Regions from separate parts of the Hominiventricola sp. genome, predicted to be linked through region 2. Evidence: riboswitches for the same ligand, from Rfam matches in the RefSeq annotation. Region 2 holds a riboswitch; each other region holds the start of a gene.
What was found. A riboswitch is a leader RNA that binds a small molecule or an ion and turns the genes downstream of it on or off. The one in region 2 is predicted to bind thiamine pyrophosphate.

Region 1 (9,984 bases), on a different contig from region 2:
TAGGCGGTCTTCTGGCCAATTTTTTACATAATATATTTGGATTTGCAGGAGCCTGTCTGTTACTGGCAGGAATACTGGTAATCTGTATGGTCATGATTACCGGAAAATCTTTTGTAAAGGTGATGTCCAGAGGCAGTCAGAAAGCTTATGAGTCTGCAAGAGATGATATGGTCCGCCGTCGCCAGGTATCGGATCAGAGAAAAGAGGAGCGACGGGAACAAAAAGAAGAACAGAAAAAGCAGCGCCTGGAAAAGAAAGTCAGCGGTGTGGGGGCAGATCTGCTGATTCCCAAAAATGAAGGGAACGGTCTGCAGGAAGTGGCGGCAGAACCGGAAACACAGGAAATGCCGGAAATACAGGAAATGTCGGAAATACAGGAAATGCCGGCAATACCGGAAAATGCCTGCATGCCGGAGGAGACTATTATTGGATTTGACGAGGATGACCTTCTGAAAAATGCGTTGAGCAGAAGAGAACTGGAAGCAGAAAAAGCCCAGGAAGCCAAAGCGAGAGCAGATGCGGAAGTAAAAATGCCAACGAATGAGAGTTTGCAGCCAGAGACACCTGCATATCAATTTCCACCTTTAAGTCTTCTGAAGGCACCGGATAAAGGAAATCAGCCAAAAGAAGGGAAGGCATGGCTTCAGGAGACAGCCGGACAGCTGCAGCAGATTATGGAAGATTTTGGTGTGAATGCGACAGTTACCAATGTAAGCCGCGGACCTGCCGTTACCCGTTACGAAGTACAGCCGGCTCATGGTGTTAAAGTAAGTAAGATTGTAGCATTGGCAGATGATATTAAGCTGAATCTGGCAGTGCCGGATGTGCGTATTGAGGCACCGATTCCAGGAAAAGCAGCTGTGGGAATTGAAGTTCCCAACAAAGAAAATTCCATGGTCATGTTCCGGGAACTGGTAGAATCCGAGGAATTTAAAAAACATAAGTCAAAACTGGCTTTTGCAGTGGGGAAAGATATTGGCGGAAAGATTATGGTGTCTGACATTGCGAAGATGCCCCACCTTCTGATTGCAGGAGCTACCGGTTCCGGTAAATCCGTGTGTATCAATACACTGATTATGAGTATTCTCTATAAAGCCCGTCCGGATGAGGTCAAGCTGATTATGATTGATCCGAAGGTGGTAGAGTTAAGTGCATATAATGGTATTCCGCATCTTCTGATTCCTGTTGTGACAGACCCTAAAAAGGCAGCCGGTGCTCTCAACTGGGCAGTAACTGAGATGATGGGGCGTTATAATCGGTTTGCGGAACTGAATGTGCGAAATATTCAGGGATATAATGAGAAGATTGATTCTATTGCGAATATTGAAGATGATAATAAGCCGGAGAAAATGCCGCAGATTGTTATTATTGTGGATGAGCTGGCAGATTTGATGATGGTTTCGCCCGGTGAAGTAGAGGATGCGATCTGCCGTCTTGCACAGTTGGCGCGTGCAGCAGGCATCCACTTGATTATTGCAACCCAGAGACCGTCTGTGAATGTCATCACTGGTCTTATTAAGGCAAATATGCCATCACGAATCGCATTTGCTGTATCTTCCGGTGTGGATTCCAGAACCATTCTTGATATGAATGGCGCAGAGAAACTGCTGGGAAAAGGAGATATGCTTTTTTCTCCATATGGAATCCCCAAACCGCTGCGGGTACAGGGTGCTTTTGTATCTGATGCGGAAGTGGGAGCGGTTGTGGAGTTTTTAAGCGGCCAGAATTGCGAGACGACCAGTAATAAAGAAGATATTGAAGCACAAATGAAGCAGATGCAGACAGCGATGGAGAGCGTAACTGCTCAGGATGCAGTTGGTGGCGGAAATGACAGGGATGTACTGTTTGTAGAAGCAGGAAAATTTATCATTGAGAAAGATAAAGCATCTATCGGAATGCTTCAGAGATGGTTTAAGATAGGATTTAACCGTGCGGCAAGAATTATGGACCAGCTGGCCGATGCTGGTGTGGTTGGCGAAGAAGAAGGAACCAAACCAAGGAAAGTGCTCATGTCTATGGAGCAGTTTGAACAGTATCTAGAGGAATACTAAAGGGAAAGGAGTGCATCATTCGGTATGAAATGCCAGAAGTGCGGAGCAGAGATTCCGGAAGGAAAGATTTACTGTGAAAAATGCGGACAGGCCATACAGATGGTTCCAGATTATAATCCGGTAGATGATATTTCCATTGGAACCGAAGAATCGGTGGATGAGCAGCTCCGATCCCATTTTTCAGAACAAGTTTTGGAAAAGGACGAAGAGGAAGAAATACAGGAAGAACAAAAACCGTGGTATCGAAAATGGAGTTTTCGAATAGGAGTTCTTTGTTTGCTAGGAGTTGGAGTGCTTGTTTACCAGACAGCCTATCATTTTATAAAAGCAGAGCAGGAGGTGGAGGCTGAACCGGAAGAGACAATTTTGTTGGAAAAGCCGCTGCTCAGTATGGAACCGGGAACCTACAGCCATACATTACAGCTGATTTTGTCCTATGCAGAACAGGAAGATGGAGCTATTTACTATACAACCGACGGAACAACGCCGGATGTGTACAGTTCCATGTACCATAGTCCGATTTCCATTGATGAGGGAACGACGATTATCCGGGCAGTTTTTATTCGGAGCGATGGAACACAGAGTGAGGAAGCGGATGGAACCTACAAAGTGGTTTTTGAATATCCGGATGAACCGGTCTTCAGTGTGGCAGAAGGTCAGTACGTGGGTGGATTTTCTGTAACAATCCGGGCAGGAGCAGGCAGCAAGATCTACTATACGACCAATGGGGAGGAACCAGACAGATACTCTACCCGCTATACAGGTCCTATACAGGTCAATCCGGGGTTGACTGTGTTGCAGGCAGTCGCAGTGGATGAAGATAACAGAGAAAGTGGTGTAGTGGAAGCTATCTATGATGTAAAAGAAGCGGAAATTACAGCAGATCCGGCGGCTCCGGTGGTGGATCCGGCGGCTCCGGCGGTAAATACTGCTCCGTAAATCAATTTTTCATCTTGTTTTTGGAAAGATTTTGTTAAATTTTTGTTGAAATATGCATGAATTTGCATTATCATAAGAGGTAATGATTTGTAATCTGCAGTGTATATAACACGGCAAGATATAGGAGGCTATGTATGTTCAAGATTTTAGAGGCAGAGCAGCTGTCTGCAAACGTCTACAAACAGGTCATTCTCGCTCCGAGAGTGGCAAAGTCTTGCGAGCCGGGTCAGTTCATTATTTTAAGAGTGGACGAGCACGGAGAGCGCATCCCGCTTACTATCTGTGATTATGACAGAGAAGCAGGAACAGTTACCATCGTATTCCAACCCATTGGTGTATCTACTAACAAACTGGTCGCATTGAAAGCAGGCGATTCCATCGCAGATTTTGTTGGACCGCTGGGACATCCGTCTGATCTGGTTACCGATGACTTTGAAGAAGTTAAGAAGAAAAAAGTTGTTTTCATTGCTGGTGGAGTAGGTACTGCTCCGGTATATCCGCAGGCAAAATGGCTTCATGAGCATGGCATTGAGTGCGATATTATTGTTGGTGCAAGAACCAAAGATATCCTGATCATGGAAGAAGAGATGAGTAAGGTTGGTAACCTGTATCTCTGCACTGATGACGGAAGCTACGGCTTTAAGGGCGTTGGTACTGCTATGCTGGAGAAACTGGTAAGTGAAGGACATCACTATGATCTGTGTGTTGCTATCGGACCGATGATCATGATGAAATTTGCATGTCTTACCACCAAGAAGCTTGGCATCCCGACTGTTGTCAGCATGAACCCGATCATGGTAGACGGAACCGGTATGTGCGGTGCCTGTCGTGTGATGGTTGGAGACGAAGTGAAGTTTGCATGTGTAGACGGACCGGAGTTCGACGGTCACAAGATCGACTTTGATCAGGCTATGAAGAGAGCAGCAATGTACAAGACCGAAGAGGGAAGACGTTTCCTTGCATTCAAAGAGGGAGCAACCCACCACGGCGGCTGCGGAAATTGCGGAGGTGACAAATAATGGCACAGGGACTGACAAGAGTACCGGTTAGAGAGCAGAATCCGAAGGTTCGTGCTACAAACTTCGAGGAAGTATGTTACGGTTACAATAAAGAAGAAGCAGTAGAAGAGGCAAAGCGTTGCCTTGGCTGTAAAAAACCGAAATGTGTAGAAGGATGTCCGGTTTCCATTAATATTCCGGAGTTCATCGCAGCAGTAAAAGAAGAGAAATTTGACGAAGCATTCAAGATCATCAGCCAGTCTTCTGCTCTTCCGGCTGTCTGTGGACGTGTGTGCCCGCAGGAAAGCCAGTGTGAGGGTAAATGCGTACGTGGAATCAAAGGTGACCCGGTAGCAATCGGTAAACTGGAGCGTTTCGTTGCTGACTGGGCAAGAGAGAACGGTATCAAACCGGAAGCTCCGGCTGAGAAGAATGGTAAGAAAGTTGCAGTTATCGGTTCTGGTCCTTCCGGACTGACCTGCGCAGGAGATCTTGCAAAACTTGGTTATGATGTAACCATTTTTGAGGCATTACATAAAGCAGGCGGCGTACTGGTATATGGTATTCCGGAGTTCCGTCTTCCGAAAGACCGCGTTGTCGGACCGGAAGTTGAGAATGTAAAATCTCTCGGCGTTAAAATCGAGACTGACGTTATCATTGGTAAAACAGTTACCATCGATGAACTGATTGAGAACGAAGGATTCGATGCAGTATTCATCGGTTCCGGTGCTGGACTGCCGAAATTCATGGGTATTCCGGGTGAAACTGCTTGTGGGGTTCTTTCTGCAAATGAGTTCCTGACCAGAAATAACCTGATGAAAGCTTTCGATGAAAGCTATGACACTCCGATCGTACACGGCAAGAAAGTCGTAGTCGTTGGTGGTGGTAACGTTGCTATGGATGCTGCACGTACTGCACTGCGTCTTGGCGGCGAGACTCATATCGTATACAGAAGAAGTGAGGAAGAGCTTCCGGCTCGTAAAGAGGAAGTTCATCACGCAAAAGAGGAAGGTATTATCTTTGACCTTCTGACCAATCCGGTAGAGATCATCGTTGATGAGAATGACTGGGTAAAAGGTGTGAAATGTATCAAGATGGAACTGGGTGAGCCGGATGCTTCCGGAAGACGTCGTCCGGTAGAGGTTCCGGGATCTGAGTTCGTAATCGACTGCGATACCGTTGTTATGTCCCTGGGAACTTCCCCGAACCCGCTGATCTCCTCCACAACCAAAGGTCTTGAGATCAATAAGAGAAAATGTATCGTTGCTACCGAAGATACTGGCGCTACCTCCAAAGAGGGCGTTTATGCCGGTGGTGATGCAGTTACCGGAGCAGCTACCGTTATCCTGGCAATGGGCGCAGGTAAAGCAGCAGCAAAAGGTATTCATGAGTATCTGAGCCAGAAATAAAATATAAAAAAACGAGCAGTCTTTAAATAGGCTGCTCATTTTTTATCTCTATCTCTTTATATTCTCCCGGTTTCAGTTTGGGATCCAGAATTAGATCTCCCATGGAAATACGTTTTAATTGAATGACACAGCAGCCGACCACCTTCAACATGCGGCGGATCTGGCGTTTGCGGCCTTCGGAGATGGTGATGGTGCCGAATACCACAGGATGATCAGGAAGGTTATATTTTAATTTTTCCTGCATATCCGGATGGAGATGAGGCACGACTTTAGAGAGGATGGAAGTTCCTGTCACTGTGACAGAGGCACTTGTAGTGGGACGGCCAGAGCCGATGAGCAGGACGCCTTCAGATAATTTCCTGAGTTTTTCTTTGTCCAGGGTTCCAAGAGCAGTAAACTCATAGGTCTTTGACACATGAAAGGCAGGATTGGTCATTTCCTGATTCCAGATACCGTCATCGGTAATCATAAGAAGCCCCTCGGTTTCACGGTCAAGGCGTCCTACAGGAGACAGATGCTCATTTTCCAGGGAATGGAAATAATCCATTACCACTGGAAAACGGTCATCTCTGCGGGCCGTGACACAGCCGAAGGGCTTATTGAACATATAATAGTGTTTCATAAACGCTAACCTTCCGGAAACAGTTCGTTATAATAATGCTCGGCTAATTCTTCAGCATAAGCGTCGTCCAGTTCCGGGAAAGCGAGCATCATGCGTTCTCTCATTAACTCTGTCACCATAAAATATTTCATTTCATTGGTAGTATTCTCATCCAGATCCACAGTCAGAGATTCCGGTGTCAGATTCTCTTTGGCCCAGTCGCTGATTTTTTCTTCCAGGGTAGATTCCTTTGAAATATCGTCCAACATGGATATAGCTTTTTTAAAGGAAAGTCCGGCAACAATCAGGAAAATGAAAAACATAATTTCCATAATGGCAAGAGAAAAAATGCTGAAGGGAAGTTTGATAAATCCAATCAGTGCCAGGGTAATAATCAGAAAGCCACCACTTCCAACTAAAAGAAACGTCCAGGCAGAAGACTTGGTCTCCGACTGCATATCTTTTGCAGATCTATGTGTGCTCATGTGAAATTCCTCCTCTGTATGTCATTCCTGTATTTTATTATAACCGAAAGCTTTCCGAGATTCAATCCACAAAGAGATCTTGCGTAAATTCCAGTATTCGGGTATAATCGTAAGATAAAGTACGAAAGAATTTTTGCATATTTCCGGAGGACGGATTTGAATAAATCAAAGGAGCTTAAAGGTATGAGCAACAGCAGAATTGAACAGATTATCGAGGAAATGGAAGACTATATTGATACTTGTAAAGGACCGCTTTTCTCCTCAGGAGATAAGATTGTCGTAGAGCGTGAGCGGATGGAGGAGCTTTTAAGAGAACTTCGTCTGAAGACACCGGAGGAGATCAAACGTTATCAGAAGATTCTGGCAAATAAAGATGCGATTTTGGCAGATGCACAGCAGAAAGCAGAAGCAATTATTGCGCAGGCAAACATTCAGAATCAGGAACTGGTCAATGAGCATGAGATTATGCAGCAGGCTTATGAGCAGGCAAATCAGGTGATTGAGATGGCTACGAATCAGGCTCAGGAGATTCTGGATAATGCAACCAGAGATGCTAATGAGATTCGCCGCGGAGCCATTCAATATACAGACGATATGCTGGCAAATCTGCAGGAGATGGTACAGAATGTAGTGGAAAATTCCAACAGTCGTTATACGGCATTGATGCAGAATTTCCAGGATTTCTATAATACAATTATTAGCAACCGTGAGGAGCTTGCACCGGAGACATCCGTTAAGACAGAGGAGGAAGCGTCAGTAAAAGAATCGGAGTCAGAAGCGCAAGAATAATCCGGCCAGTCAGCCAGGAACGCATAGTCAGCGTCGTGTCATGAAGAACACTGCTGGTCTGCGCCCAGATGCTGAAACCGCCAAAAGAAGCGCAGGCACAGGCACATGCAGTCATGAGTCTTGTGGAACAGCCGGTTAAGGCTGTGATCTGGTGGATTCCACAGCTGATTTCCAGAAGGGAACTGATCAGAGCAGCAATAGGAGTCGGAAGGGGCAATAGCTGCATCATTCGGACCAGGATGGAAAATAGAACAATATAGCCGCCCAACTTAGCGACTGTGGCGAAGCTGTCCATCATACAGGCATCCAGCATCGGAAATTGCATCCGGCGCAGAGGTGCCTGTTTTTTATTACCTGTATCAGAAAAATGATAAAAAGGGCGTGAACAGATACCATACAGAAGAGGCATGGCATAGAAGAAGACGCAGAGTGCCCATGGCACTTTCGTGCATCCCAGCTTTTTCAGACAAATGTAATTGATAAAAAAACTGGGGCTGACATTATTGCAGAATCCAAGGAGATAGGTGCCTTCTTCTTTGGAAATATGCTGCTCACGAACCAGATCTGCAGTGACTTTGGCACCCATGGGAAATCCACAGAGAAATCCCATAAGAACTGCGTAGCAGCCGTCTTCAGAGATACGGAAGATTTTGCGAAAAAATGGCGCGTAGAGTCGGTTCAGATATCGGAACAGCCCGGTCTTTACCATCAGGGCTGAAACGATCAGGAAGGGAAGCAAAGAAGGCAATACAGAAGTGTACCACAGAGTGAGGCCCAAGGAACAGCCTTCCGTTGTCTGCACTGGATGGGTAAAGAAAAGTAATAGGAAACAGAGAGGAAGGAAAACGGAAAGTATCTTTTTCAAGGGCACCCCATATAATGAACTAATTCTTTACAATGTATGGGGCAGGTGAAAAAATATGAATCCTTTTCGGCAAATGGCCTGCCTTGGACTGCTGATTTTGCTGCTGTGCTGCGGAATTCAATTTGAAAGAGAATGGATGGACGATGGGGAACCGGAGCAGACAGCACTGGAACAGTATCAGACCCAGGTGGAAACCGTCTGGAAAGAACTTGTTTATTTCCCGGTACCGGAATCATCGGTGAATCAAAAGGCAGTCATCCGGTTTGAAAATACCTGGCAAACGGAGCGGCATTACGGCGGAAAACGAAAGCATGAGGGGATTGATCTGATGGCAGAACCTGATAAAAGCGGATACTTTCCGGTGCTGAGCATGACAGATGGAACCATTGAGCAGGTGGGATGGTTGGAAAAGGGAGGCTGGCGGATTGGAATCCGGTCTATAGGTGGTAATTATTACTATTATGCACATTTTCATTCCTATATCAAAGACTGGAAAAGGGGAGATCCGGTGAAGGCCGGGGATTTGCTGGGGTATATGGGAGATTCGGGGTACGGACCGGAAGGAACGACGGGGCAGTTCCCGGTGCATCTTCATCTGGGGATCTATCTTCCAGCTGCGGGAAAAGGCGAGCAGGCCATCAACCCTTACTGGATGCTCCGCTATCTGGAAAACAAAAGGCTTTCATACATATATTAACGTGACGGTATAAGAAGAAAACTTGACATCCTCCCTTACTTGTCGTATAGTAAAAAAGCAAAGTGAATAGAAAATAAGTACCGGGGAGCCTGCGGAAACGGGCTGAGATCTGACTGACACCGTCAGGACCCGTATACCTGATTTGGATCATGCCAACGTAGGAAGTAACTGTGAAAAGATAGAGAAGTGGAAGTACGCTGGTATTTCCACTTTTTTTATCGCCTGCGGCGGTACATTGGGGGCACCACCTTGCATCGCCTAACAAAAGTTATTGATGCCTGAAAGGAGAATTTTTATGAAGACAGCATTAACAATCGCCGGAAGTGATTCCAGCGGAGGCGCCGGTATCCAGGCTGACTTAAAGACCATGATTGCAAACGGGGTATATGCCATGACTGCAATTACGGCTCTGACAGCACAGAACACCACCGGCGTCCAGGGAATTTTCGAGGTAACCCCGGAATTCCTGGAACAGCAGATCGACAGCGTATTTACGGATATCCGTCCGGACGCAGTGAAGATCGGCATGGTTTCTTCTGTGGGACTGATCGAGTCCATCGCAAAGAAACTGAAACAGTATGAAGCAGAAAATATCGTAGTGGACCCGGTTATGGTGGCAACCAGCGGATCAAGACTCATCAGCGAGGACGCCATTGGTGCATTAAAAGAGCTTTTACTGCCCATGGCGACGGTTCTGACTCCGAATATTCCGGAGACGGAAGTTCTCTCCGGAATGGAAGTAAAGACCGCGAATGACATGATTGCAGCAGCAAAATATATCAGTGAGACCTATCACTGTGCCGTACTCTGCAAGGGTGGACATCAGTTAAATGATGCCAATGACCTTCTGTACCGGAATGGCGATTATAAATGGTTCAATGGTAAACGGATCGACAACCCGAATACCCATGGTACCGGATGTACGCTGTCCAGCGCTATTGCCTCCAATCTGGCAAAAGGCTATGATCTGGACACCGCAGTGGAGCGCGCAAAAGCTTATATCTCCGGCGCTCTGGCAGCCATGCTTGATCTGGGACAGGGTTCCGGCCCCATGGATCACGGATTTGATTTTCGTGGAAAAGGATTTGCGGAGGAAAAGGCATGACCGTTACAGAACGTCTTTTAAAAGACACAGAATCTATCTGGGCAG
Region 2 (9,984 bases):
CTGAGGCAGGTGCAGCAGGTGCTGTACACGGTTCTCTGGCAGCAGGTGCTCTGACTACCACTTTTACCGCTTCTCAGGGTCTTCTTCTGATGATCCCGAACCTGTACAAAGTAGCAGGTGAGAGACTTCCGGGTGTATTTAACGTATCCGCTCGTGCACTGGCAAGCCATGCACTGTCTATCTTCGGAGATCACTCCGACGTATATGCCTGTCGTCAGACCGGAGTAGCAATGCTCTGTGAGTCCAGCGTACAGGAGGTTATGGACCTGACTCCGGTTGCACACTGTGCAGCAATCAAAGGACGTCTGCCGTTCATCAACTTCTTCGACGGATTCCGTACATCTCATGAGATCCAGAAGATCGAGCAGTGGGATTACGAAGATCTGAAAGATATGGTAGATATGGATGCAATCGAGGCTTACAGACAGGACGCTCTGAACCCGAATCATCCGTGCCAGAGAGGTTCCGCTCAGAACCCGGATATCTTCTTCCAGGCTCGTGAGGCATGTAACCCGTACTACGATGCTCTTCCGGCAATCGTACAGGAGTACATGGACAAAGTAAACGCTAAGATCGGTACCGATTACAAGCTGTTCAACTACTACGGTGCTCCGGATGCTGAAAAAGTTATCATCGCTATGGGATCTGTATGTGATACCATCGAGGAGACCATCGATTACCTGACCGCTGCAGGAGAGAAAGTCGGCGTTGTTAAAGTTCGTCTTTACAGACCGTTCTGCGCAGATGCTCTGGTAGAGACTATTCCGGATACTGCAAAACTGATCACTGTACTTGACAGAACTAAAGAGCCGGGTGCTCTTGGCGAGCCGCTGTACCTTGATGTTGTTGCAGCTCTTAAAGGAACCAAATTCAATGATACTCCGGTATTTACCGGCCGTTACGGACTGGGTTCCAAAGACACCACTCCGGCACAGATCGTTGCAGTATATCACAACACCGAGAAGGCTAAATTCACTATCGGTATCGTTGATGATGTAACACATCTGTCTCTGGAAACCGGTGCTCCGCTGGTAACTACTCCGGAAGGAACCATCAACTGCAAGTTCTGGGGTCTTGGCGCAGACGGTACTGTAGGTGCTAACAAGAACTCCATTAAGATTATCGGTGACAACACTGATATGTATGCTCAGGCATATTTTGATTATGACTCCAAAAAATCCGGTGGTGTGACCATGTCTCACCTTCGTTTTGGTAAGAAACCGATCAAATCTACATACCTGATCCACAAAGCTAACTTTGTAGCTTGCCACAATCCGTCCTATGTACGTAAGTACAACATGGTACAGGAGCTGGTAGACGGCGGTACCTTCCTGCTGAACTGCCCGTGGGATATGGAAGGTCTTGAGAAACATCTTCCGGGACAGGTAAAAGCATTCATCGCTAACCACAACATCAAATTCTATGTAATTGATGGTGTTAAGATCGGTATCGAGACTGGTATGGGACCGACCCGTATCAATACCATTCTCCAGTCCGCATTCTTCAAACTGGCTGCAATCATTCCGGAGGAGCAGGCTATCGAACTTATGAAGGCTGCTGCAAAGGCTACTTACGGACGTAAGGGTGATGATGTCGTTGCTAAGAACTGGGCTGCTATCGATGAGGGAGCAAAACAGGTTGTAGAGATCAAAGTTCCGGAAAGCTGGAAGAATGCAGCTGATGAAGGACTTGTAACTACTCATGCAGAGAGCGGAAGACAGGCTGCTGTTGACTTCGTTAACAACATCCAGGCTAAAGTATCTGCTCAGGAAGGTAACTCCCTGCCGGTATCTGCATTCAAGGATTATGTAGATGGAACTACTCCGTCCGGAACTTCTGCATACGAGAAACGTGGTATCGCAGTTAATATCCCGGTATGGAATGCTGAAAACTGTATCCAGTGTAACAGATGTTCTTATGTCTGCCCGCACGCTGCAATTCGTCCGGTTGCTATGACCGAGGCTGAGGCTGCTGCTGCACCGGCTGAGATGAAGACTCTGGCTATGACTGGTATGGCTGATAAGAAGTTTGCAATCGTTGTATCCGCTCTTGACTGTACCGGATGCGGTTCCTGTGCAAACGTATGCCCGGGCAAGAAGGGTGCAAAAGCTCTCGATATGGCAAATATGGAAGCAAATGCAGCTTGCCAGAGCGCATTCGATTATGCTGTTACTCTTCCGGAGAAAGCAGATGTTATCGAGAAATTCAAAGAGGCTACCGTAAAAGGATCTCAGTTCAAGACTCCGCTGCTTGAGTTCTCAGGCGCATGCGCAGGCTGTGGTGAGACTCCGTATGCAAAACTGATCACCCAGCTGTTCGGTGACAGAATGTACATTGCGAACGCAACAGGATGTTCCTCTATCTGGGGTAACTCTTCACCGTCCACTCCGTACACTGTAAACGAGAAGGGTCAGGGACCGGCATGGTCTAACTCCCTGTTCGAGGATGCAGCTGAGTTTGGTTATGGTATGCTGCTTGCTCAGAACGCTATCCGTGGCGGGCTGAAAGCAAAAGTTGAGGATATCGTTGCTAATGGCAAGAATGCAGATGTCAAAGCTGCAGCTCAGGAATGGCTTGATACTTATGGAGTTGGAGCAACCAACGGTGCTGCAACTGATAAGCTGGTAGCTGCTCTGGAAGCTTGCGGATGCGACAAGGGCAAAGAGATCCTTGCACAGAAAGACTTCCTCGCTAAGAAATCCCAGTGGATCTTCGGTGGTGACGGATGGGCTTACGATATCGGATTCGGCGGCGTTGACCATGTACTTGCTTCCGGCAAAGACATCAACGTTATGGTATTCGATACCGAGGTTTACTCCAATACCGGTGGACAGTCTTCCAAAGCTACCCCGACTGGTGCTGTAGCACAGTTCGCAGCTGGTGGTAAAGAGACCAAGAAGAAAGACCTGGCTTCTATCGCAATGAGCTATGGTTATGTATATGTAGCACAGATCTCCATGGGTGCTGATTTCAATCAGTGCGTAAAAGCAATCGCAGAGGCAGAGGCATATCCGGGACCGTCCCTGATCATCGCTTACGCTCCGTGTATCAACCATGGTATCAAGAAAGGTATGAGCAAAGCTCAGACCGAGGAGCAGCTGGCTGTAGAGGCTGGTTACTGGCATTGCTTCCGCTTCAACCCGGCTCTGGCAGCAGAGGGCAAGGATGCATTCGCTCTGGATTCCAAAGCACCGACCGGCGACTTCCAGGCATTCCTGGACGGCGAGGTTCGTTACAACTCTCTGAAGAGAGCAAATCCGGAGAGAGCACAGGCTCTGTTCACCAGATCCGAAGAGGAGTACAAAGCAAGATTTGCTTACCTGAACAAACTGAAAACTCTTTACGGAGCAGATGCAGAGTAATCTGTAGAATCCATAAGAATTTCGAAGAGGTGTACCAAAAGGTACACCTCTTTTTTCGTCAAAAACTTGTAAAATACCGGACTTATGAGTATATTAGTAATAAGTGGAATTTTCGTACAGGAGGAGAGAAAAGCATGAAAAAACCAACATTAGTCATTATGGCGGCAGGAATGGGAAGTCGTTACGGCGGATTGAAACAGATTGACCCCATTGATCCCCAGGGACATATTATTATGGACTATTCTATCTACGATGCAGTACAGGCTGGATTTGGAAAAGTCGTATTTATTATCAAGAAGGAGAATGAAGCAGATTTCCGTGAGAGCATTGGAAACCGTATGGAGAAACGGATTCCGGTGGAGTATGTATTTCAGGATCTTCACAACCTGCCAGAAGGCTTTGAGGTGCCGGAAGGCCGTGTAAAACCATGGGGAACCGGACATGCTGTCCTGTCCTGTCTGCCGGTTGTGGACGGACCTTTTGCAGTGATCAATGCAGACGATTATTATGGACAGGAAGCATTTCAGCTGATTCATGATTTCCTGGTTAATACGAAAGATGGAGAGAAATATCAGTATGCCATGGTAGGTTATCTGCTGAAAAATACACTGACCGAGAATGGTCATGTGGCCAGAGGTGTCTGCGAGACTGACGCACATCAGAAACTGACCGCTATTACAGAAAGAACACGAATTGAGCGCCGTCCGGAAGGACCGGCTTATACTGAGGATGATGGGGCTACCTGGCATGCACTGCCAGAGGATGCACCGGTTTCCATGAATCTGTGGGGATTTTCTGAAAGTATTTTAAAAGAATTAAAAGACCGTTTTCCGAAATTTTTAAAAGAAAGTATCCCGGAGAATCCGCTGAAATGTGAGTATTTCCTGCCCTTTGTGGTAGATGAACTGATTCGCGAGGGAAAAGCAGAGGTCACTGTGCTGAAGTCTCATGACCGCTGGCATGGTGTTACCTACAAAGAGGACAAGCCGGTTGTTATGAAGGCTATGCAGGATCTGAAAGATGCGGGCAAATATCCGCAGAGTCTGTGGGAGGATTAATATGTGTACAGCAGCAACCTATCAGACAAAAGATTTTTATATGGGACGTACTCTGGATTATGAATTTTCTTATGGAGAAGAGATTGCAGTGATGCCGCGGAACTATCCCATTCACTTTCATTATGCAGGTGTGATGGAGCAGCATTATGCAATGATCGGTATGGCACATATGGCGGACGGATATCCGCTTTACTATGATGCAGCCAATGAAAAAGGTCTTGGTATGGCTGGTCTGAATTTTGTGGGAAATGCAGCTTATGCAGAGGAAACAAAAGAGAAAGAGAATGTAGCCCAGTATGAGTTTATCCCCTGGATCCTTTCCAGATGTGCGACTGTGGAAGAGGCAAAAGCAGCACTTGGGAAAATGAATCTGACAGGAATCTCATTCAGTGATCAGCTTCCTTCTGCACAGCTTCACTGGATCATTGCGGATAAAAATGGCTGTATTGTGGTGGAATCTATGAAGGATGGATTCCATGTCTATGATAATCCGGCAGGGGTGCTTACCAACAATCCTCCGTTCCCTCAGCAGATGTTTTTGCTGAATCAGTATAGGAATCTTTCTCCGAAGCAGCCAGAGAATCAGTTTTCCAAAGAGCTGCCGCTTGATATGTACAGCAGAGGCATGGGAGCACTGGGACTTCCGGGAGATTTGTCTTCCACATCCCGCTTTGCAAGAGTGGCATTTACGAGACTTAATTCCAGGTCAGGAGATACAGAGGAAGAGAGCGTCAGCCAGTTTTTCCATATCCTTGGTTCTGTAGACCAGCAGAGAGGCTGCTGCGAAGTGGCGGAAGGAAAGTATGAGATTACGATTTATACTTCCTGCTGCAACACCAGCAAAGGTGTTTACTATTATACCACCTATGAGAATCCGCAGATCACGGCAGTCAGCATGCATGCAGAGGATCTTGAAGGAATGGAAGTGGTCAGTTATCCTATGTTGCAGAAGACAGAGATCCGGTATCAAAATTAAGAAATCTTAAGTGGACAAATACCTCCTGTGTAGTAAAATGAGGATACCAAAATGAAGGTAATTTCATGAAGGAGGATCTTATGAAAAAGAGAATTGCGATTTTATGTGTATTGATGCTTGGAATGTCCATGTTGACAGCATGTGGAAACAATGCAGATCAGACAGCGCAGGATACAGAAAATGCGGGGGATACCACGGAAAATACAGAACCGGAAGAAGCAAAACCGGAAGTGATGGATGATGGTATGACGGAAGCCTACGAAGGGATTATCGACGACTATCGGTCACTGATAGAGGAACAGTGGGATTATGACCAGATCTATGAGCATAATTACAGTAATCTGGCCACTATGGTGTCAGTAGGTTATACGTTATACGATCTTGATCAGGACGGACAGCTGGAATTACTGATTGGTGAAACAGATACGGAAGAACCGGTGAACCGGATGATTCTGGATGCTTATACTATGGACGGAGATGCGGCAAAGCAGCTGTTTACCAGTCAGGAGAGAAACCGATATTATCTGGTGGAAGATGAGGCGGGTGCTGTGATCATTGCCAATGAAGGTTCCAACGGTGCAGCAAGTTCCGGATGGCTGTATTATATCGTAGAAAATGGAGAACTTTCTATTCAGCAGTCGGTCATTTATGACGCAGGAGCAGATGAGCAGAATCCATGGTTTACTTCCGTGGATGATGACTGGGATGTGAGCAATGATACGCCGACGGATGAAGAGACCGCGCAGGCAATGATTGATTCTTATACGGAGCAGTATGCCGTCCTTGACTGGACCCCGCTTATGGACGCTATCGGTACTCCGGCTACGATGGATTCCAATGTGACGAAGCTGGAAGCCAATATTCCGGTGGAGATTGACGGCCAGGAATTTACATTGGTAACATCCGATCCCAAAGAAAATGATGATATGATCAGCGTAACCGCCCAGTATGGCTCTAACAGTTTTGAACTGGATGCAGAGACGCTGGCCGTGGGAGATATCTATGCATTGAAGCTGAATGGACAGTACTATGTGCTGGCGGAAACACGTACCTATAATGATTATGCGACAACCTATCTGGTGAAAATGGATGGGGAAAAGTTCGCGGTTTCCCAGCAGGACGGAAGCATTGAAAAAGTTCCTTCCAATCCGGCAGACGGTATCGAGATTACATCCAAGGTGGATGTGCTGGGCACTTATGGCGGCACCAGAACTTATCATATTGTGGATGACAAACTGACGCCGGATGGAGATACGTATCTTTTCAATCATGCATCGGATGTGAAACTAAGTGTTAAAGGTTCCGTGTCCTGCAGAATAGAAGGCTCCAATGCCACCTTAAATGCAGGAGATGTGATTACCCCGACCAGTTACTCTGAAGACGGTACCTTTGGCTTTGAACTGGAGGATGGAACGGCAGGAAGTCTGACGGTGGACCTTGAGGCAGACGGATTTTATGCAGGAACCATAGGCGGTGTGTCGGAGAATGATCTGTTTGAAGCGCTGCCCTATGCAGGGTAAGAAAAATGAATAGGACTTGCATTTCCTACTGTACAGGGGTAAAATAGACAGCAGAAAGAGAACAGGGGAGCTTGTGTGACAGGCTGAGAGGAAGGAATGACCTTCGACCCTTTAACCTGATACGGATAATGCCGTCGTAGGAAGTCATCGAATATGATTTTACAGGAGGCACCGATACAGGAGCCTCCTTTTTTGTCAGTAAAAAGTCAGGTGTTGGTCATCAGGTTTCCCTTGTTTGAGCAAAAGAGGAGTGAATGAATATGCAGAAAAATGTAACTAAAAAAATGGCACTGACTGCCATGCTGGCCTGTCTGGCCTTCGTCCTGAACACCTTTGTCTATTTCCCGGCCATGGCACCGTTCCAGCACTGCGTGGATGTCATTGCAGCGGTTCTGGTAGGCCCTTGGTATGGATTCGCGGCAGCCCTTTTATGCGGCATTATGAGAATGTTGTCCGGCCGTACCATTCAGGCAGTTACCGGAGCAATCTATGGACCGATTCTGGGAGGCCTGATTTATAAGAAGACGAAAAATATTTATCTGGTATGGATTGGAGAAGTCATCGGAACCGGATTTTTCGGAGCCATGTCTTCTTATCCTTTGATGAAGATGTTCTACGGACTGGATGCCCAGTCCCCGTTTTACTATATTCCGTTCTATACCCCGTCTGCAGTGGTAGGAGCAGCTATGGGTGTGGCAATCCTGGTGATCTTAAAGAAAACGGCTGTGCTTGGACGGATGCAGAATGAGCTGGCGTAAGGAGACAAAGGTTTTATGAACAAGTATGCAGAGGCATTACATCTGGTGCGGGAAAAGGAACCGCTGGTGCAGTGCATTACCAATTTTGTGACGGTCAATGACTGTGCAAATATCATTTTGGCAGCAGGCGGCTCTCCGTCTATGGCGCATGACGTCCGGGAGGCGGCAGAGGCAGCCAGAAATGCCCGGGCACTGGTCTGCAATATGGGAGCCATTGAAGATGCCCCGTCCATGATTCTGGCCGGAAAAGAGATGAACAAGCTTGGTCGTCCGGTTGTTCTGGATCCGGTAGCAGCAGGTGGAACGAGCCTTCGAAGAGAAGTGGCAGCAGAATTGTTAAAAGAAGTGAAGTTCAGCTCCATTCGTGGAAATGCGTCAGAGATCCGTTATCTGGCAGGACAGCAGACCGCCGGAAGTGGTGTGGATGTAAGTGCCCTTGATAAGATTACGGAAGAGAATCTCAAAGAAGCAGCAGAGATGGTGCGGGCACTTGCGGAACGCACGGGAAGTGTCATTGCTGTTTCAGGAAAGCTGGATCTGGTATCCGATGGGAAAGAAACGGCAGTCCTCAGAAATGGATGTGCAACTATGGCGAGGATTACGGGCAGCGGCTGTATGCTGACTTCCATGATCGGCGCATTTTGCGGAGCCATGTCGGAAGACTGCTTTACGGCAACAGTGGCAGCCATGAGCGTGATGGGAATCAGCGGAGAGGTGGCAGAGGCACGCCGTATCAAGAACGGAACAGGCAATGCTACATTCCGGACAGATTTGATTGATGCTGTATTTAATATGACAGAAGAACAATTGGTGGAGGGAATGCAATATGAAATACTCTAAAGAAGAGATCCGGAAATCCATGCTGCTTTATGCAGTAACCGACCGGATGTGGTTAAAGGAAGGCGAAAAACTGACAGATGTATGCAAAAATGTGCTGGAGCATGGGGCAACATTTCTGCAGATCCGGGAGAAAGACCTGGATGAGGGAACCTTTGAGCAGGAAGCAGAGGAACTGAAAGGCCTGTGTGCCCAGTATCATGTGCCTTTTGTGGTAAATGACAGCGTGGAGATTGCCATCGACATTGATGCAGACGGCGTCCATGTGGGCCAGTCCGATATTAAGGGAAGAGATATCCGTGCCATGATCGGTCCGGATAAAATTCTGGGAATTTCCGCCGGAACCGTAGAAGAAGCACAGGCTGCAGAAAAAGCAGGTGCAGACTATATTGGTGTCGGTGCTGTGTTTGGAACCAGTACCAAGAAAAATGCAAGAAATCTTTCCAAAGAAAAGTTAAAAGAGATCAGCAGCTCTGTATCCATTCCGGTGGTAGCCATCGGCGGCATTAACGCTTCCAATGTGGAAGAACTCTCTGGATGTGGCGTGGACGGAGTTGCAGTAGTATCTGCCATTTTTGCAGCGAAGGATCCGGGAGCAGCTACAGAGCATCTGAAAACACTGGCAGCAGAGATGGTGAGCCATGAATAAGCCGTATGCAATTTTTGATATGGACGGAACCCTGGTAGATTCCATGGGATTCTGGAAGCGTCTGGCTTTTGAATATCTGGAAAGCCATGGGGTGAAAAAAGTGTCAGCAGAGATTCTGGAACGTATCAAGCCTATGACGATGACAGAGTCAGCAGCACTTTTTATCAGCGAATATGGTCTTTTGGGAACACCGGAGAGCGTGGCAGCGGATATGAATACCATGATGGATGAACATTACCGGAATGATATCCCGCTGAAACCAGGAGTAAAGGAATATTTAACAAAATTAAAGGCAGCGGGAGTCCGTATGTGCGTGGCATCAGCCACAGCAGAACCGCTCATGAAAGCCTGTCTGGAACGTCTTGATGTTCTTGCTGATTTTGAATTTCTACTCTCCTGCGAGACTGTAGGGGCAGGAAAGAAGCAGCCGGATGTCTATCTGGAATCCATAAGACGGATGGGTGCAAAAGCGGCAGAGACGGCTGTTTATGAAGATGCCATCTATGCGGCAGAGACGGCAAAACGGGCAGGATTTTATGTGGCAGGTGTTCAGGATGAGAGTAACACAGACTGCTGGGAGAAGATGAAACGGCTGGCAGATGAAGTGATAGAAGACTGGAAGTCTGCGGCAGCGGATTTGTAAAAGGAGAAGAAAGATATGACAAGTGTAGCAATTCAGGTACTGCCATCGGCAGAAAATGATCAGGAGCTTTGCAGAATCGTAGATGAGGTAATTGCTTATATTGCAGGCACTGGTCTTCGCTATGAAGTGGGTCCCTTTGAAACCACCATCGAGGGAGATGATTATGACCAGTTGATGGATA
Region 3 (9,984 bases), on a different contig from region 2:
TCTGTAAAGAGCAGGGGGGAATGCCGTTTTTGACGGACTGCAATACCCTGTATCCGGGAAGCAGAAAAAATGCACTGGAGCACCTGGATTGTGCAAATCTTAACGGATTTAACACGATTACGACGGGATGTCAGATTATCATTGGAGATGGACTTCGCGGAACCGATGAAGTAGAAGTCCCGGTTGTGAACGGGGAATACTGCAAAACAGCCCTTATTGGACATGCAATCATGGATGCGGACATTTTCATCAGTCTGAGTCATTTCAAAGGACATGAGACAACCGGATTTGGCGGAGCTCTTAAAAATATTGGTATGGGCTGCGGAAGCCGTGCCGGAAAAATGCAGCAGCACGCAAGCGGAAAACCGGCAATCAACGAAGAAGTCTGTCGTGGCTGCCGCCGTTGTGCAAAAGAATGCGGCAGTGATGCAATTACCTATGTCAACAAAAAAGCAGTGATTGATTATGATAAATGTAAAGGCTGCGGCCGTTGTATCGGAGCCTGCAGTTACGATGCAGTCTACAATCCGAACAGCAGTGCCAATGAGCTTCTCGACCGCAAAATGGCAGAGTATGCACAGGCTGTCTGTCATGGCCGTCCGCATTTCCATATTGCACTGGTGCAGGATATCAGCCCCAATTGTGACTGCCATGGCGAGAACGATGCCCCGATCCTTCCGGATATCGGAATGTTCGCAAGCTTCGATCCGGTGGCACTGGATCAGGCATGTGCGGATGCCTGCCTGAAAGCAACCCCGATTGAAAACAGCCAGCTGGGCGAGCATCTGGCAGAGCCGGGATGGCATTGTCACCACGATCATTTCAAAGACTCCAACCCGAATATTGAGTGGAAAGCAACCCTCGATCAGGCAGAGAAGATCGGCCTTGGAACGAGAGCTTATGAGTTGAAGAGAATTAGATAAACACAAGATTCTGATCTTGTAGTGAGGATAGGGAAGATTTCGGTGATTATGATTTGTTTACAGCAGGTATTTCGAAAGAATTTACAAGATGTGGAAATCTCTTGCAAATCTCCTGAAACTTCTGTATAATATTTTTCAAATAGGGAGCTCAAATAAATGGGCTGAGAGTAGACTTGATTAGTCTTGACCTGGAACCTGATTTGGATAATGCCAACGTAGGGAAATACATGTCGCGAATGGATGGACGTATGTGCCGTTGCTCTCTGTTTTGTGTGAACTGGGGGCACCACTTTTCACAGAGTACTTACAGGCGCCGGATGACACTAAAAGTGTGTCATTCGGTGCCTTTTTTGTGTGCTTGGAGATTAAGGTGTTAAAACGTGAAAGGAGAAACAGGATGGTAAAAATCAATGGAGAAGAAAAGGAGATTGCCGGAAAGAATCTTCTGGAATTTTTAAAAGAGACCGGATTTGGGCCGGAACGGGTAGTGGTGGAACGGAATCTCATGATCATTCCAAAAGACCAGCTGGGCAATGTGACCATTCAGGATGAGGATGTCATTGAAGTTCTTAGGTTTGTAGGAGGAGGCTGAAAAAAATGGGAGAACTCATTTCGCAGGAAGAACTGGACCGGGCCTTTGATGCCCGTTTTTCCAAAGAAATGCAGGTGAAGCTTCGCAGTGCCAAGGTAGCGATAGCGGGACTTGGCGGACTGGGATCAAATATTGCAGTGATGTTAGCAAGAAGCGGGATTGGAAAGCTTCTGCTGGTGGATTTTGATGTAGTGGATGTGACGAACCTGAATCGCCAGATGTATTTTATTCCGCAGCTTGGAAAACCGAAGGCAGAGGCACTGCCGGAGATTTTGCGTCAGATCAATCCCTATCTTACCTATGAATCTGTATGCGTGAAGGTGATACCGGAGAATGTAAAGGAACTGTTTTCAGATTATTCCATTGTCTGTGAGGCCTTTGATAAGCCGGATCAGAAGGCGATGCTTGTGCGGGAACTATTGACTCAGTGCCCGGAGACGACAGTGGTATCAGGAAACGGTATGGCAGGTTATGGAGATACCAATGAAATCCGCACGCAGCAGATGATGAGAAGGCTTTATGTGTGTGGGGATCAAAGTACGGATGTGGGCAATGGAATCGGACTGGTTGCACCGAGGGTGGCAGCCTGTGCTGCCCATGAAGCAAACAAAGTACTGCAGCTGATTATGCAGACTGAATGATAAAAAGAAAAGAGGAAAAAAGAAATGGAAGATAAATTTGTATTAGGTGGAAAAGAGTTTAAGAGCCGTTTTATCCTTGGTTCTGGAAAATATAATCTGAATTTGATTAAAGCGGCCGTAGAACAGGGCGGCGCAGAGATTATCACCCTTGCACTGCGTCGGGCAAATACCCAGGAGAGTGAGAATATTCTGGATTTTATTCCGGAAGGAGTGACACTGCTTCCAAATACATCAGGAGCAAGAACAGCTGAGGAGGCTGTCCGGATCGCCAGACTGAGCAGAGCTATGGGATGTGGAGATTTTGTCAAAGTGGAGATCATGCGGGATGCGAAATATCTGTTTCCGGATAATTACGAAACAGTGAAGGCAACGGAGATTCTGGCAAAAGAAGGATTTGTGGTACTTCCGTATATGAACCCGGATTTAAATGTGGCAAGAGATCTTCAGAATGCAGGTGCAGCAGCGGTGATGCCGCTGGCAGCACCTATTGGAAGCAACAAGGGACTGGCAACCAAAGCCATGATCCAGGTGCTCATTGATGAAATTGATCTTCCGATTATTGTGGATGCCGGTATCGGAAAACCGTCCCAGGCATGTGAAGCAATGGAGATGGGAGCAGCTGCTATTATGGCAAATACCGCAATTGCTACTGCTGGAGATGTGCCGGAGATGGCAGCAGCCTTCAAGCTGGCAATCGAGGCAGGAAGAAAAGCGTATCTGACCGGTATGGGAAGAGTGCTTGCAAGAGGCGGCAGTGCATCTGATCCGCTGACTGGATTTCTGCGTTAGGAGGCGTGTATTATGAATGAAGAAAATCAGGTATATTTTGTAGACAGTGACAAGCTGCCACAGGCTGCACTGGACAGAAAACACCGTCTGGAGCAGGATCCGTCTTTCAGAACCAATCATATGGAATATATGGAAGGAATGCAGGTCATTGAGTCCGATATTAAAGATAAAGTGCTGAAAGCAATGGATGAATTTGACTATGATGCCTATACAGCAGCAGATGTAGAGAGGGCGCTTTCTCATGAATCCTGTTCCATCGAAGATTTCAAAGCACTTTTATCCCCGGCGGCAGCCCCTTATCTGGAGCAGATGGCGAGAAAAGCAGAAGAGATTACCAAAAATCATTTTGGAAATACCGTTTATATTTTCACACCATTGTACATTGCCAACTACTGCCAGAACTACTGCATTTATTGTGGATTTAACTGTTACAACAATATCCGCCGGAAAAAACTGACGTTTGAAGAAATTGAGCATGAGATACAGGTTATCGCGAAGACCGGAATGGAAGAGATTCTGATGCTTACCGGTGAGAGCCGTGCCTATTCTGATGTAACATATATTGGAGAGGCGGTAAAGATTGCGAGAAAGTATTTTAAAAATATCGGAATTGAGATTTATCCGGTGAATGTGGATGAATACCAGTATCTCCATGAATGTGGTGTAGATTATGTGACGGTGTTCCAGGAAACTTACAATACGGATAAATATGAGACCCTTCATCTGATGGGACATAAGCGTGTCTGGCCCTATCGCTTTGATGCACAAGAGCGTGCATTGATGGGAGGTATGCGCGGAGCCGGATTTTCTGCACTGCTTGGACTTGATGATTTCCGGAAGGATGCACTGGCAACGGCACTTCATGTCTACTACATTAACCGGAAATATCCCCACGCAGAGCTGTCCTTAAGCTGTCCGCGGCTTCGCCCGATTGTGAATAATGATAAGATCAATCCGAGGGATGTAGGGGAAAAAGAACTTTGTCAGGTACTGTGTGCATACCGGATGTTCCTTCCATTTGCAGGAATTACGGTCTCCAGCAGAGAAAGTGAGACATTCCGTAACGGCATTACAAAGATCTGCGCGACGAAGGTCTCAGCAGGTGTATCTACCGGTATCGGTGATCATGAAGAGAAATACGAAGGTAAAGAAGATGCGGACGTGGGGGATGAGCAGTTCGAGATTAACGACGACCGTTCTTTTGAAAAAATGTATGAGGATATGGAACATGGCGGTCTGCAGCCGGTTCTGAATGATTATATTTATGTGTAAGTCCTATGAGCATGCCATTGTAATTACAAACCGCATGCTGGTGCAGGGAGATTTTTTAGAGCAGATGGAAAAAGTGATTGCCCTGCATCCTCATGCTGTCATTCTGCGGGAAAAAGATCTGCCGGATGAGGAATACGAAAAGCTGGCAAAAAACATACTGGTTCTTTGTGAAAGAGAAGGAGTACTGTGCTTTTTACATTCCAGAATTGATATGGCTCGGAAGCTGAAATGTGAGCAGATTCACTTGTCTGTTCCGGCGCTTCAGTCATTAAGTGAGCAGAAACGATCGGCACTTCGAAAAGATTTCCGGGAACTGAGCATTTCCTGCCACAGCATGGAAGACATGCAATTTGCCGTGAGCAGCGGTGCCACACAGATTGTCCTTGGAACGATCTTTGAGACGGAATGTAAGAAAGGTCTGAAAGGAAAAGGAGTTGATTTTGTTAGAGAAATCAGTGAAATTTGCCCGGTTCCGGTCTATGCCATCGGCGGTATCAGCATGGAACGCCTGTCACAGGTCATGGATGCCGGAGCTGCAGGTGGATGCATGATGTCAGGATTTATGCGTCTTTAAACATTTTTAAGGAATTGAAGGGAAGGTTTTGCTTTTATGGCCGACGGCTCTGTGTTATGATAAACATAATGATTACTGTACGGAGAAGGAAGAGCCGGAGATGAAATCCCTGTCCATTTATTCGATTACAAGAAAACAGAATACGGAGCAGCTGCAGAAGTTAGAACGGCAGCTGTCGGGAAGGGCATATTTTCTGAAAGTGCGTGACTGGGAGATGAACAGTATGAGATCGTTCGTGGATCAGCTGGAACTGCACATGGAGAAAGTGTATGCCCTTCGTTTTTTCTATTCTTTTACGATTCCGCGTCTGGGAAAGGAGTTTGATCTGATTCAGATCAAAGAGGACCAGATTGTTAATGTGGAACTGAAAAGCAGAGAAGTGACAGACGAGGCGATCAGAAAGCAGCTTTTACAGAACCGATATTATCTGGCACCTTTGGGACGAACGATTCGTTCGTATACCTATATCAGCAGCCAGAACCGGCTGGTACGACTGACGAACCATGACCGGATTGTGGAGGCAGACTGGGAGCAGCTGTGCCACGAACTTTTGAATGAGAGTCAGGATTATAAAGGAGATATTGAAGAACTGTTTGAGGCAGAATTGTATCTGATCTCTCCTTTGACGGAAGCAGCCCGTTTTCTGAATAAAGAATATTTCCTGACCTCACAGCAGCGGGATATTGAACGTCAGATTTTGAAAAAGATCCGGGCAGATCACAAAGGATACTGCTGGTTTACCGGACTTCCAGGTACCGGGAAAACATTACTTTTATACGATATTGCCATGAAACTGTCTGGCCGGCAGCGGGTGGCAATCATCCATTGCGGAGAAGCCGGACAGGAGTGGAAAACCCTTCATGAGCGGTTAAGACGCATTGATTATGTAACAGATAATGAAATTACAGAAGAAAAATTAAGTTCTTACAGTGCAATTCTGGTAGATGAAGCGCATCTTTTACTGCCGGAAAAGCTGGAATGTTTGCAGCAGGCCGGAACCCGGTGTCCGGTGATCTTTTCCAGTGACTGCGAGGATATGATTTCTCCGGAAGAACGAAAGCAGAATGTGGCAGAAGATCTGGTACACCTTCCGGATATACAGGTATTTCACCTGACCAACCGGATTCGGACCAATGCAGAGGTCTCTTCGTTCATTCTGAACATGATGCACCTTCCTGGGAGACGGGGCTTAAGGCCTTATCCCCATGTGGAAGTGGTCTATGCCAACGATGACAGGGAAGCCGAAAATTTCCGGAAAGATTATCTTCGGCAGGGGTATCGTCCGCCTCAGGAAAACGAAGAATGTCTGGTCGTGGTGATGGACGACAGATATTATTATGATGAAAAAGGCTATTTACGATCTGAGCAGCGGGATGTGAGAAAACTTTTTCATCAACTGAGCAGGGCGAAAGAAGAACTGGCACTGGTGGTAAAGGAAAATGAAACTGTTTATACGGTGCTTTTGAATCTTTTACAGGGGAGGAAATAGTATGGGATTTGGATACAATGAGTTTGACACCGGATTTGGTATGGGATTTCAGTTATTCGATGTGATGTTTTTTCTGATCTTTTTTCTGATTCTTGGAATGTTCCTTTTTATGATAGTAAAAGGATTAAGCACCTGGAATAAGAATAATCATTCGCCGAGACTGACGGTAGACGCAACAGTGGTTGCAAAGCGGACAGATGTTACACATCATCATGGGAATGATATGGCAACCCACTCCACCTGGTACTATGCGACATTTCAGGTGGAGAGCGGTGACCGGATGGAGTTTGCTGTAGATGGAATGGAATACGGAATGTTGGCAGAAGGGGATATAGGAAAATTAAGCTTTCAGGGAACGAGATATCTGTCATTTGAGCGGGAAAGGTTATCTGACTAAAAATGAATGAAATAATAGAAAGTTTATATCAGAGAAAATCTGTGAGAGCATATGAAGACAGGGCAATTCCGGAAGAAATGAAGAATCTGATTCTGGAAGCGGCCATGCAGGCACCGTCAGCGGGCTGTCAGCAGTTATATACGATTTTGGACATCACAGATCAGGAATTAAAGGAAAAGCTGGCAGAAAGCTGTGACCATCAGCCGTTTATCGCAAAGGCACCAATGGTGCTGGTATTTTGTGCAGACTGTAAGAAATGGTATGATGCTTATCTGGAAGCAGGATGTGAGCCGAGAAAACCGGGCGTGGGTGATCTGATGCTTGCGATTACAGATACCGCAATTGCGGCGCAGAATGCCGTGGTGGCAGCAGAAAGTCTGGGGATCGGGTCCTGTTATATCGGTGATATTATGGAAAACTGTGAAGAACATCGGAAACTTTTACAGCTTCCGGAGTATGTGTTCCCAGTAGTTATGTTAGTATTTGGATGGCCGACCATGCAGCAGAAGCAGCGCCAGAAGCCGGCACGGTGTGACCGAAAACATATCGTACATGAAAATACATACCGCAGCATGGATGGAGAAGAATTGCGGGAAATGTTTGCACATGAACATAAGAACCGTACTTACGAAGAATGGTGCAGCGCATTTTGCAAACGTAAATATAATTCGGATTTTTCAAAAGAAATGAGCAGGTCAGTAGCAAAATATCTGGAGAGTTATTTTTAAGGGGCACATCAATCAGTAATGGTTGATGTGCCTTTATAGAAGCCTATCCGTTTGGGTGGTCAAGAGGGTATGCAAATGGGGCGGTTACAAAATAAGAGTAACATCAGGAGGGCAGGTGAAACTGCTGCCTTTCAAACGTATACGGAGGATACCAATATGGCTGAATATTTAGATGTAATAGATGACAATGGAAATCTGACAGGAGAGACAGTTGCCAGAGAGGTGGCGCATCGGGACGGAATTCGTCACAGAACATCCCATTTGTGGCTGCTTCGGAAAAAAGATGGTGCGTTTCAGATTCTGCTTCAAAAACGTTCTGCAGATAAGCCATCCTTTCCGAACTGCTATGATATTTCCAGTGCGGGGCATATCCCGGCAGGTGGCGAGTTCGCATCTTCTGCATTGCGCGAATTAAAAGAAGAGCTGGGAATTACCGCGGAGGAAAAAGATCTGATCGTCTGTGGAGATCGGAATGTGGTATGGGATTGTGTGTTTCAGGGAAAACCGTTCCATGACAGGCAGATTTCCAGAGTATTCATAATGAGGTGTGATCTGGAGGAGGATCAGTTCCATATTGACCCGGTAGAAGTGGACAGTGTACGTTGGATGGATTTTGAAAAGTGTATTCACGGAGTAGAACAGAATACATTTCTCAATTGTATTTCATTGGAAGAACTGCAGATGGTCAGAAAGAAACTTTCAGAGAAAGAAAAACTGTGGTAAGATAAGAAGAAATGAAATTTGAAAGATGATAAATGGAGGCTGAAAAAATGCGAATGATGTTAGTTGGCGCCGGAGCGGTCGGCGAAAGTATGTTAAAGATTTTAAAATGGCGTGATCCAAAAGGAGAGTGGCTGTCTTATGTACTGGTAGGTGATTATGATCTTTCCCGTGCAGAAGCGGTAGCCGGGCTTCTTGCGGATGATCGGTTTTCAGCGGTTCAGATTAATGCAACGGACAAGGAGCAGATGAAAAATCTGATCCAGGAGCACAAGATTGATTTTGTCATGGATGCGGCACCGCCCTTTGCCAGCAATTATATTTTTGATGCAGCTTATGAAGCAGGGGCCAATTATGCCAATATGGGAACCTGGTCTGTTCCTATGGAAGAGCCGGCCTATGGGCTTGGAATTGAAAACAGCTATACGGAACCTATGACAAAATATAATTTTGACCGGCATGAGCAGTGGAAAGAAAAAGGACAGATGGCAGTTATCTGTCTGGGTATTGATCCGGGCGTGGTAAATGTATTTGCGAAATATGCGGCAACCCATCTGTTTGATGTGATGACAGAGGCCCATGTCAAAGACGGCGGCAATCTTTCTGTGCCGGGAGCAGATCCGGATGCGATTCAGTTTGGATTTAATGTGTGGACCGTTCTAGATGAGGTAATGAATCCGAATGTAGAATATGACCAGGAAAAAGGCGGACTGATTGTGGAAAAGGCATTTGCAGGACAGGAAACATTCCAGATGCCGGACGGAGTAGGAGAAAACACGCTTGTCAAGGTGGAACACGAGGAAGTGGTTACCTTTGCCCGTTATCTGGCCCAGTATGGTCTGAAAAAAGCAACCTTCAAAATCAGCTTGGATGATAATCTGATCACTGCTCTGAAAGTCATTGACCATCTGGGGCTTCGGAGCCTGAAACCGGTACAGGTGGGAAATGTGAAAGTGGTTCCAAGGGATGTGGTAGCCGCATGTGCTCCACAGCCCAAGGATATTGGTACAGAGATGATCGGAGAAATGCTGGTAGGCGTCCACTGCATTGGAGAAAAGGATGGAGTCAGAAAAGAATATTTCCTGTATCAGAATTTTGATAATCAGGCATCCATGGAACAGTGGGGCTCCCAGGCAGTGGTAGCACAGACTGGATTTGGTGCGGCACTGGCCATTGAACTGATTGGAAGAGGTATCTGGAAAGATACAGGAGTCTTCTCACCGGAGTACTTTGATCCGGAACCGTATCTGAAACTGATGGATGAGACTGGATATGAGTGGCATGTAATGGAGCTTTAGAAGGAGTGAGGGCAGTTTGAAAATCGCACTTTGTCAGATGAAGAATGCAGAAATTGGTTTAACCAGATCGCGCGAAATCAGAAATCGCAGACCTTATACCGGGCTACGAAGGACAGAATGGTACAAATAAAAGAAAATGTATTAAAAGAAAAGATGGAAGAGAAACGTATGGTACCGAAGTGCATCCGGGTGAAGGGTGCACGGGTACATAACTTGAAAAATGTAAATGTAGATGTGCCGCTGAATCAGATCGTCGGCATTGCAGGCGTGTCCGGCTCCGGAAAATCATCACTGGCGCTGGGTGTTTTGTATGCGGAAGGTTCCAGACGATATCTGGAATCCTTGTCCACTTATACGAGAAGAAGGATGACCGGGGCGGCGAAAGCGCAGGTGGATGAAGTCCTGCATGTACCGGCGGCACTGGCTCTTCATCAGCGCCCAGGCGTGCCTGGTATCCGTAGTACTTTTGGAACCGGAACAGAGCTTTTGAACAGTCTGCGGCTGATGTATTCCAGACTGGCATCTCACCGATGCCCTAATGGCCATTATGTACCGCCGACT

Region 1: another riboswitch for thiamine pyrophosphate. It lies ahead of thiD (bifunctional hydroxymethylpyrimidine kinase/phosphomethylpyrimidine kinase); the one in region 2 lies ahead of thiW (energy coupling factor transporter S component ThiW).
Region 3: another riboswitch for thiamine pyrophosphate. It lies ahead of thiS (sulfur carrier protein ThiS); the one in region 2 lies ahead of thiW (energy coupling factor transporter S component ThiW).

The regions. Positions count from the first base shown of each region.
Region 1 covers NZ_DBLYVB010000001.1:43,266-53,249, reverse strand. The annotation lists gene ACZMB2_RS00305 (FtsK/SpoIIIE family DNA translocase) at 1-2,051, shown strand, start outside; gene ACZMB2_RS00300 (chitobiase/beta-hexosaminidase C-terminal domain-containing protein) at 2,076-2,990, shown strand; gene ACZMB2_RS00295 (sulfide/dihydroorotate dehydrogenase-like FAD/NAD-binding protein) at 3,125-4,009, shown strand; gene gltA (NADPH-dependent glutamate synthase) at 4,009-5,397, shown strand; gene ACZMB2_RS00285 (pseudouridine synthase) at 5,420-6,019, opposite strand; gene ACZMB2_RS00280 (hypothetical protein) at 6,025-6,483, opposite strand; gene ACZMB2_RS00275 (ATPase) at 6,667-7,272, shown strand; gene ACZMB2_RS00270 (transporter) at 7,217-8,050, opposite strand; gene ACZMB2_RS00265 (M23 family metallopeptidase) at 8,274-8,834, shown strand; TPP riboswitch at 8,906-9,015, shown strand; gene thiD (bifunctional hydroxymethylpyrimidine kinase/phosphomethylpyrimidine kinase) at 9,130-9,939, shown strand; gene tenA (thiaminase II) at 9,936-9,984, shown strand, end outside.
Region 2 covers NZ_DBLYVB010000010.1:20,247-30,230, forward strand. The annotation lists gene nifJ (pyruvate:ferredoxin (flavodoxin) oxidoreductase) at 1-3,362, shown strand, start outside; gene ACZMB2_RS07850 (nucleotidyltransferase family protein) at 3,497-4,420, shown strand; gene bsh (choloylglycine hydrolase) at 4,422-5,396, shown strand; gene ACZMB2_RS07860 (hypothetical protein) at 5,477-6,916, shown strand; TPP riboswitch at 6,970-7,076, shown strand; gene thiW (energy coupling factor transporter S component ThiW) at 7,177-7,674, shown strand; gene thiM (hydroxyethylthiazole kinase) at 7,690-8,514, shown strand; gene thiE (thiamine phosphate synthase) at 8,501-9,160, shown strand; gene ACZMB2_RS07880 (HAD family hydrolase) at 9,153-9,803, shown strand; gene ACZMB2_RS07885 (thiamine-binding protein) at 9,819-9,984, shown strand, end outside.
Region 3 covers NZ_DBLYVB010000011.1:43,077-53,060, forward strand. The annotation lists gene ACZMB2_RS08445 (DUF362 domain-containing protein) at 1-923, shown strand, start outside; TPP riboswitch at 1,054-1,162, shown strand; gene thiS (sulfur carrier protein ThiS) at 1,321-1,515, shown strand; gene thiF (sulfur carrier protein ThiS adenylyltransferase ThiF) at 1,521-2,156, shown strand; gene ACZMB2_RS08460 (thiazole synthase) at 2,181-2,945, shown strand; gene thiH (2-iminoacetate synthase ThiH) at 2,958-4,217, shown strand; gene ACZMB2_RS08470 (thiamine phosphate synthase) at 4,210-4,791, shown strand; gene ACZMB2_RS08475 (P-loop NTPase family protein) at 4,820-6,280, shown strand; gene ACZMB2_RS08480 (DUF2500 domain-containing protein) at 6,282-6,677, shown strand; gene ACZMB2_RS08485 (nitroreductase family protein) at 6,680-7,405, shown strand; gene ACZMB2_RS08490 (NUDIX hydrolase) at 7,562-8,128, shown strand; gene ACZMB2_RS08495 (saccharopine dehydrogenase family protein) at 8,182-9,423, shown strand; gene ACZMB2_RS08500 (excinuclease ABC subunit UvrA) at 9,541-9,984, shown strand, end outside.